DNA from 2 places in the Haemophilus sp. SZY H53 genome. Region 2 is predicted to be linked to the other one. Evidence: riboswitches for the same ligand, from Rfam matches in the RefSeq annotation. Region 2 holds a riboswitch; the other holds the start of a gene.
The links. Region 2 has a riboswitch for thiamine pyrophosphate ahead of thiB (thiamine ABC transporter substrate binding subunit). Riboswitches for the same ligand answer to the same signal wherever they lie in the genome.
Positions count from the first base shown of each region.

Region 1: it holds a riboswitch for thiamine pyrophosphate, as region 2 does, so the genes downstream of both, ACXVWB_RS06090 (ABC transporter ATP-binding protein) here and thiB (thiamine ABC transporter substrate binding subunit) in region 2, are expected to answer to the same signal.

Region 1 is NZ_JBTGNV010000005.1:67,800-72,228, forward strand. Features, by position in the region: gene ACXVWB_RS06080 (ABC transporter substrate-binding protein) at 1-891, opposite strand, end outside; gene ACXVWB_RS06085 (ABC transporter permease) at 917-1,654, opposite strand; gene ACXVWB_RS06090 (ABC transporter ATP-binding protein) at 1,651-2,376, opposite strand; TPP riboswitch at 2,451-2,542, opposite strand; gene ACXVWB_RS06095 (23S rRNA (adenine(2030)-N(6))-methyltransferase RlmJ) at 2,966-3,811, shown strand; gene psiE (phosphate-starvation-inducible protein PsiE) at 3,847-4,263, opposite strand; gene rpoD (RNA polymerase sigma factor RpoD) at 4,397-4,429, opposite strand, start outside.
Region 2 is NZ_JBTGNV010000010.1:45,734-50,162, reverse strand. Features, by position in the region: gene ACXVWB_RS09550 (LemA family protein) at 1-118, shown strand, start outside; gene ACXVWB_RS09545 (TPM domain-containing protein) at 127-576, shown strand; gene ACXVWB_RS09540 (TPM domain-containing protein) at 569-1,369, shown strand; gene grxD (Grx4 family monothiol glutaredoxin) at 1,445-1,771, shown strand; TPP riboswitch at 1,917-2,009, shown strand; gene thiB (thiamine ABC transporter substrate binding subunit) at 2,046-3,044, shown strand; gene thiP (thiamine/thiamine pyrophosphate ABC transporter permease ThiP) at 3,050-4,429, shown strand, end outside.

The sequences.
Region 1 (4,429 bases), on a different contig from region 2:
TTTCTGATGCATAAATTCCGCCATTTGTTGATAACGTTTAGCATCCAATTGACGGGGTTTCGTTGCTAATAAAGGTAGGGTATCTTTCCATGCTAATTGATTTAATTCTGTATTAAGTTCTTTTGGCTTATAGCTCACAAATGCTTGCCATGCTTCATCTGGATGGCTTTGTAGATAGGTTGTGGCTTGTTCAAGTGCGGTCAAAAAAGCGGAAATTTTTTTAGAGGCAAGATTGTTTCTGTTCGCCACTAAAATCAATTCATCATAAGCTGGCACACCATATTGTTCTGGGAAAAATGCCACGCCTTCTTGTTTTTCTAAATGGATCTGATTCAGTTCGAAATTACGAAATGCCCCGATGACCGCATCGACTTGTCCGGTTAAAAGAGAAGGGGAAAGTGACCAATTCACATTCACTAATTTTACGTCTTGGTTGCTGAGTCCGATGGAATGGAGCATGGTATCGAGCAACACATCTTCAAAGCCACTGACTGAATAGCCTACTTTTTTCCCTTTCAGATCGGCAAGCGTTTTGATATTGCTATTTTTTAGAACCACTACGCTATTTAATGGGCTGGAAATCAGAGAGCCTACACGTACTAAAGGTAATCCTTCAGCAACTTGTTGATAAAGTTGAGGTTGATAATTAATAGCTAAGTCCACTTTTCCTGCGGCAACTAATTTAGGCGGTAATGATGGAGCGGCGGGTTCGATAATGTCGACGTCTAAGTTATTTTTTTCAAAAAAGCCTTTTTGTTGCGCGACAATGATTGCGGCGTGATCAGGATTTACATACCAATCAAGCATTAAGCTGATTTTCTCTTTTGCTAAGCTGGAAAAGCTGGCGGTGAGTCCAATTAAAAGACTGAAATAACGGATGATTTTCTTCATTTTTGTCTCCTTTTGTCATGAAGTGTTAAACGTTCCAAATAAAACGGCGTAGTAGCCAATCAATGCTGAAATATAAACAAAGTGAAATTGCCACTAAGATCAGCAATGCGGCAAACATTAAATCTACCTGCATACGGGCGTTGGCATGAATCATCAAATAGCCAAGCCCTTCTGATGAACCCACCCATTCTCCAATTACAGCGCCAATTGGTGCGACTGAAACAGCAATGCGAAAGCCTGATGCAAATGCGGGTAAAGCAGCTGGTAAACGTACTTTAAGTAATAAACGCCAAGGGGATGGCTTGAATGTTTTGGCGAGATCAATCCAAGCTTTAGGTGTATTGCGTAAGCCATCGTAACAAGCTGCAGTTACAGGGAAATAGATAATGAGAATAGCCATAACAATTTTTGACGGCATGCCATAACCTAGCCAAAGTACGAGTATCGGAGCGATAGCAAAAACAGGAATTGCTTGAGAAATCACTAAAACCGGTAACAGTAAGGACGATATTTTAGGCGAAAAAGAGAGCAATAGGGCTGATGACAATCCAAAAAGAAAACCCAGTAGCAGCCCTAAGCCAATTTCAATTAAGGTGATTAGTGTATGTTGCCAAAGTAGTTCTGAATGAGAAGTTAATTGCAACCATACAGCTTGTGGAGAAGGAAATATGTAATGGGGAAAATCACCGAATACACCAATAAGTTGCCATAGACAAAGCAATATAACTCCAATAAAGAGCGGTTTAAGAAGGTTAAGTTTCATCTTTTTCCCTCTAATAACTCGTTCAATAATTGCTGTTGGAGCATCCACAAATTATTTTGGTTTAGATCTCGTGGTGCTTTACCTTCAGGTTTTATAACATCGGATAATGCTGATTGATTAGGCTGCGGTGAACGTAATACAAAAATACGTTGGCTTAAGCGTAATGCTTCTTGAGGATCATGGGTAACTAATAATACTGATTTATTTTTTAATAGTTCATAGGCCAAGTTTTGTAATTGGTAACGACTAATCGCATCAAGGGCAGAGAATGGTTCATCAAGTAAAACTAAATCAGCGTTTTGCATTAATACTCGAGCGAGCGCCACTCTTTGTTTTTGCCCTCCAGATAATTGAGCACTGTTTTTATGCAGATGCTCTGACATACCCACTTGTTCAAGTAATACTTTGGCTCGAATAGTGGTTTTTGCAGATTTATTTCCAAATAGTACGTTTTCTAATTGGACGTTATCAACAATTGAAAGCCAAGGATAAAGGGTATCTTTTTGCGGTAACCATGCCACTCGAATATGAGGATGGGAGGTGATATTGCCTTGAACTTTTCCTGGTATTTCAAGCCCTGCAATTAATCTCAAAAGCGTTGATTTACCTACACCAGAGCAGCCAAGTAAACTGACCCACTCATTAGGCAAAAGCGTTAAATCAAGGTGTTCAAATAGTACTTGCTCTCCAAAAGCAAGACTAAGATCCTGAATATTCACCATAGCATTAACCTAAGGATTAATAACCAAAGGTAACGGCAGAAAAGGAGTAAAAATAGGTATGAAGAATGAGAAAATATTTTGGCATATTAGTTTCCTACGTCAGTACTAACTGTTTCAGGTTCACGGGTATCATCTCAGCCACCTTGTGGCACCCCGACTAAAATTTGAAATAATTTTATATCGCAATTAAGAATAAAACAATAGGAAATGATATTAACTTTAGTTTAGATTTTTTTGTTTAGTCCTCAGGAGTCAATTTAAGTAATGAAAATAATAAGTTAAATTATAGACTCACTTTTCAAGTGTTATATTCAACGTTCTAGAAATGACTCCTTACCTTGTAAAATAAGACAACAAAAGTATTTATAATAAAAAACTAGATTCTCTATAAGCATATAATATATTATTAGTCCTTTAATTTGCTTTTCCATAAGTTGCTTGCCGGATTATAAAAATTTCTGACATCATGAATATCCCCTTGAATTCAAAGCTCTTCAAAGGTTTTAGTGTTTCAAGTGATAATATTTTTTCTACAGAAAAGTTATACCATCAATCTTGAGCGTACTTTTCTCATCATAAAGGAGAAACTATGTTAAGTTATCGCCACAGTTTTCATGCTGGCAACCACGCCGATGTGCTTAAGCACATTGTACTAATGCTGATTCTAGAAGATCTTTCACTAAAAGAAAAAGGTTTCTACTATCTCGACACCCATTCAGGTGTTGGCCGTTATCGCTTAAGTTCTAACGAATCAGAAAAAACCGGCGAATACAAAGAGGGAATTGGAAGACTTTGGGAAAGAACAGATTTACCCGAAGAGATTGCTCGCTACGTGGATCTCATTAAAAAGATCAATTATGGGGGTAAAGAATTACGCTATTATGCGGGTTCACCAATGATTGCTGCACAATTATTGCGTCCTCAAGATCGTGCATTACTGACAGAATTACACCCAAGCGATTTTCCATTATTACGCAATAATTTTAAAGAGTTTAAGAATATCACAACAAAATCAGAAAATGGTTTCCAACAACTCAAAGCCACACTTCCACCCAAAGAACGCAGAGGTTTGGTGCTTATTGATCCACCTTATGAATTAAAAGAAGATTATGATTTGGTGGTGAAAGCTATAGAAGAGGGTTATAAGCGCTTTGCGACAGGCACTTATGCGATTTGGTATCCCGTGGTACTTCGCCAGCAGACAAAACGCATTTTTAAAGGATTAGAAGCGACAGGGATTCGTAAAATTCTGAAAATTGAATTGGCTGTTCGCCCTGATAGTGATCAACGTGGTATGACCGCGAGTGGAATGGTGGTGATTAATCCACCTTGGCAATTAGAACAGCAAATGAAAGCTATTTTGCCTTATTTGACCCAAACGCTCGTCCCTGAAGGTACAGGAAGTTGGACAGTGGAATGGATTGTGCCGGAATAATCCATTCCAAAACCTTGGTCAAAATGACCGCACTTTTAAATTTTAATTTTATTGGAATACAACACTAAACAAAGTGCAATAACCATAATTAAAATCGCGCCTGCGAATAAGATGGTATCAACTGAGCTTTCATGATTCACAATAATCAAACGCAACATGGCCGTAATCCCTGCGTAAATAAAATAGCGTAAAGGAAAGTGATAGCCACTTTTAAAATATTGCACAATAAGGCCAATAAAACCGAAGTATAAGAAAAACATCACGGCTTGTTCAGCGACTTCATAAGGCACAACGCTTGATGTATTAAATACCATAATCGCTAAAGTGTACGTGATTTTAGCTAAAGCAATAATCAACACTAAAGCCAACGCGATAAGCGAAAAGCTTAATACTACTTTTAATACACCTGTCACTACTCGAGGCAGCTTTTCTAGTTCTTGAGATTCTTCCATAAAGTTCCTTTTTTGTTTTTAAATGACGAAAGTTGCGTATTTTAAAGGAATGTGATTTCGCGGTAAATAACCAAATTTAATCAAATAAAAAAGGCAGATATTTCTGCCTTTTCTTTTTTACATAAATGAATAATTACTCATCTAAGAAACTTCTCAATGTTTCTGA
Region 2 (4,429 bases):
TGAAAAAGTACGTCAATTCCCAACAAAATTAGCAGCAATGATTTTTGGTTTTAAAGCAAAACCTTATTTTAAATCAGCTGCTGGCTCAGAAAATGCACCAACTGTAAACTTTAACTAAGGTTTATTATGCCATTCTTTTCCAGAATTCCGGTAGATAAAAAGCAAATCGAGGCGGCGATTAGTCGCCTCGAAAGCTTAAGTTCGGCTGAAGTACGTGTTTATATTGAACGCAAAGTACCCAAGGATTCAGCACAACTGTCTGCAATGGAACGAGCTTTAGAAGTGTTTGATGAATTGGAAATGCATAAAACAGCGGCACAAAATGCTGTGTTGATTTATGTGGGATATAAAAATCATCTCTGTGCAATCGTAGGTGATAAAGGCATTCATCAATTTGTTGATATGGCTTATTGGCAGTTACAATGTGATTTAATGATTGAGCAGTTTAAACAAAAAGCTTATACACAGGGCATTGTCGATGCGATTGATCGTATCTGTGATATTTTATCTCGTCATTTCCCTGTTCAACCTGATGATGTGAATGAATTATCTAATGAGGTAATTATTAATGGCTAAGCTTTTATCTTTTATGAAAAGTGCGGTTATTTTTAGCCTTATTTTTTTTGCTCAAATGGTTGTTGCGGCAGAATTTCCGCCTGCACCAAATCCTTTCCATTATATAAACGATTACACCAACACACTTTCATTAGAACATAAGCAAATTTTAGAAAATAAACTGATTGCTTATAGTAAAGAAACGAGTTCACAAATCGCGGTTGTTTTGGTTCCTACAACTGGTGAATATGAAATCGCTGATTATACCTTTACTTTAGGTGATAAATGGGGTATTGGACGTAAAAATCTAAACAATGGCGTGTTGATGCTGATTGCGAAAGATGATCGCAAAGTTTTTATCGCAACCGGGCAAGGTTTAGAAGGTGTATTGCCGGATGCTTTTTTATCGCAAGTCATCCGTTCGGCAATTTTGCCACAATTTAAACAAGGGCAATATGCCCAAGGTATTAATGATGGCTTAAACCAAATTATTGCGGCAAGTAAAGGCGAGTTTGATGCGTCACAAGTTGAAGAAGATGCGTTTGATAAGTATATTCCATTCTTAATGGTATTGGCGTTTATTGCTATTGTATTATTTGGTGAATTCCAATATCACAAAGATGAAGTCTATATTAGCCCGAATCAACGTGATCAACTGAATAAAATCATTCGTCAAAGTACGATTTCTCGTCGACGTGGTGGCGGTTCCGGTTTCGGAGGCGGATTTGGTGGAGGCTTCGGTGGCGGTGGTTCTTCCGGCGGTGGTTTTGGTGGCGGTGGCTTTGGCGGCGGCGGAGCGGGTGGAAGTTGGTAAGACCAAGTCTTTCACTCAGGTTCTATCTCATGCTAGAATAGCGCCCTATTTAGACTTATTTGAACAAGGAACATCATGGAAACGTTAGACAAAATCAAAAAACAAATCGCTGAAAACCCAATTTTAATTTACATGAAAGGTTCTCCCAAATTGCCTTCTTGTGGTTTCTCTGCGCGTGCATCTGAAGCATTAATGAACTGCAAAGTACCTTTTGGCTATGTTGATATTCTTCAACACCCAGATATTCGTGCTGAATTACCGGCTTATGCAAACTGGCCAACTTTCCCACAATTATGGGTAGAAGGTGAGTTAATTGGTGGCTGTGATATTATTTTAGAAATGTATCAAGCAGGCGAACTTCAAACTTTATTAAGCGAAGTAGCGGCTAAACATCAAGCTTAATTGACGATAGATGACCAAGATAAACCTGCTTTTTAGCAGGTTTTCTTTTGCTCAAAAAATGATAAACCCGATATAAAAGTGTGATCGGATTAACATTTTTAAATGAAATAACTTGTTGATAAAATTCCATTACGTTAGACTACATTACACTTAGTCGGGGTGCCAATACTAATGGCTGAGAAACACCCGTGAACCTGAAACAGATAATGCTGGCGTAGGAAACTAATCATCTCATTATGCTGTTTCGTTATGCAAAAAATAAGGAGAACGCATAATGAAGAAAACGCTTCCCATTTTAACCGCACTTTTTACCGCTTCCGCTTTCGCACAAGCTGCACCTCAAACATTAGATGTTTATACTTATGATTCATTTAGTGCGGATTGGAGTGCCGGACCAAAAGTTAAAGCGGCTTTTGAACAACAGTTTCCGCAATGTAAGCTGAATTATGTGGCTTTTGACAATAACGGTACTTTGTTTAACCGTGTACGTCTAGAAGGTAAAAAAATTAAAGCCGACGTGGTACTTGGTTTAGATAGCTATCAAATTGAAGAAGCACAAAAACTCAATATTTTTGAGCCAAATAAAGTGGATTTAAGCCAGTTACGTTTACCGATTAAATGGGAAAATAAAACTTTTTTACCATTTGATTATGCGCAATATGCGTTTATTTATGACAAAAATAAGCTGGCTAATCCTCCAAAAAGCTTAAAAGAATTAGTTGAGCGTCAAGATCTTAAAGTGTTATATCAAGATCCACGTACGAGCAGTATTGGACGTGGTTTATTACTTTGGATGAATGCAGTTTATCCAGCAGCAGATGTCGCAAATGCCTGGAAAACCCTTTCTAAACATACTGTCACGGTCACAAAAGGTTGGACCGAGTCTTATGGGGCCTTCTTAAAAGGTGAAGGTGATATGGTTTTAAGCGTCAATACTTCACCGATTTACCATATTCTGTCTGAACAAAAAGATAATTATGTGGCAACAGAATTTGCAGAGGGGAGCGTATTACAAGTTGAAGTGGCAGCCAAAGTGGCTAACCGTAATAATGCCTGTGCTGATGAATTTTTAGGATTCTTACTTTCTCCGCAAGCCCAAGCGGATATTGCTAAAAATAATGTCATGTTACCCGTGGTAGAGACCAATATCGAAAGTCATATTGATGCGCTTAATTCTCACTCAAAATCAATGCGTATTTTAGATACCGCAACGGTGACAAGTGGGCAGCTTAAAGGCTGGATCAATCAATGGCAAAAAGCGTTATCTAAGTAGTATTGATGCACTTATTCCAACATCCGCATTTTCGTCCTCGCCATTATTTGGGCGGAAGTGCGGTCATCTTTTTTATTGTTTTACTCTATGGTTTTTCTCTTTCTGCGGTTTTTTCAGTTGGAAGCGATTATGCCTTATCTGATTTCTTAAAAGACGATTATTTGCATCAAGTTATCGCCTTTAGTATCGGACAGGCATTCTTATCAGCCATTCTTTCTAGCATAATTGGAACATTATTTGCACGCGCTTTTTTCTATTTAGGTTTCAAAGGCAAATCACTCATTTTACGCATTTTTTCCCTCACCTTTGTTTTGCCTGCATTACTGGCTATTTTCGGTCTGATTGGTATTTATGGCACGGCCGGTTGGCTAACACAACTGCTGCAAACCTTAGGTATTTCGTGGAAACCCTCTATTTATGGTTTAAGTGGTATTCTCATTGCCCATTTATTTTTTAATATTCCCTTATCTGCCAGAATGAGTTTGCAGGCTTTGCAAAGTGTGCCGACCGAACAGCATCAACTTGCGGCACAATTAAATATCAAAGGTTTCACATTTTTCCGCTTAATTGAATGGCCTTATTTGAAAAGTCAAATCGTGTCTGCCTTTGTGCTGATTTTTATGCTGTGTTTCACCAGTTTTACGATTGTATTGGCGCTTGGTGGCGGGCCGCAAAATAGCACATTAGAAGTCGCGATTTACCAAGCCATTTTCTTTGAATTCGATTTACCCAAAGCCGCATTTTTTGCGTTGGTACAATTTGCATTTTGTTTTGCATTATTTTCACTTTCACAATATTGGGCGAAAGCACCTGAAACGCAGATTTCGCAACGTTATCGATGGGTTTTACCTGTTTCAAGAGCGGTCAAATTTGGACATGTTTTTGTCTTATTCTCGGTGTGCTTATTTATTTTAAGTCCCTTATTCAATATTATTTTCCAAGGTTTGTCAGCTACCCAATTATTTGGCTATTGGCAAAACCCACAATTATGGAAAGCGCTTGCTTATTCATTAACCATGGCACCGACCGCAGGGATTTTATCGGTATTATTTGGGTTCTTCTTATTGTTACTTTCCCGTCAACTGCAATGGTTATCTCATCCCAAATTAGCCCACTTAATTTTAACGGGGGGCATGATGATTTTAGCCATTCCAACGATTGTCTTCGCAGTCGGCTTATTCCTTTGGTTACAAGATATTGATTTTTCAGCTGGGCATTTGTTTGTAGTGGTATCTGTTTGTAACGCCTTGGCTGCCTTGCCATTTGTGATCAAAATTCTCAATACACCAATGAATCAATCGATGCAATATTATGAAAAACTCTGTTTATCGCTGAATATTACAGGTTGGCAGCGTTTTCGTTTAATTGAATATCCGTTGCTAAAA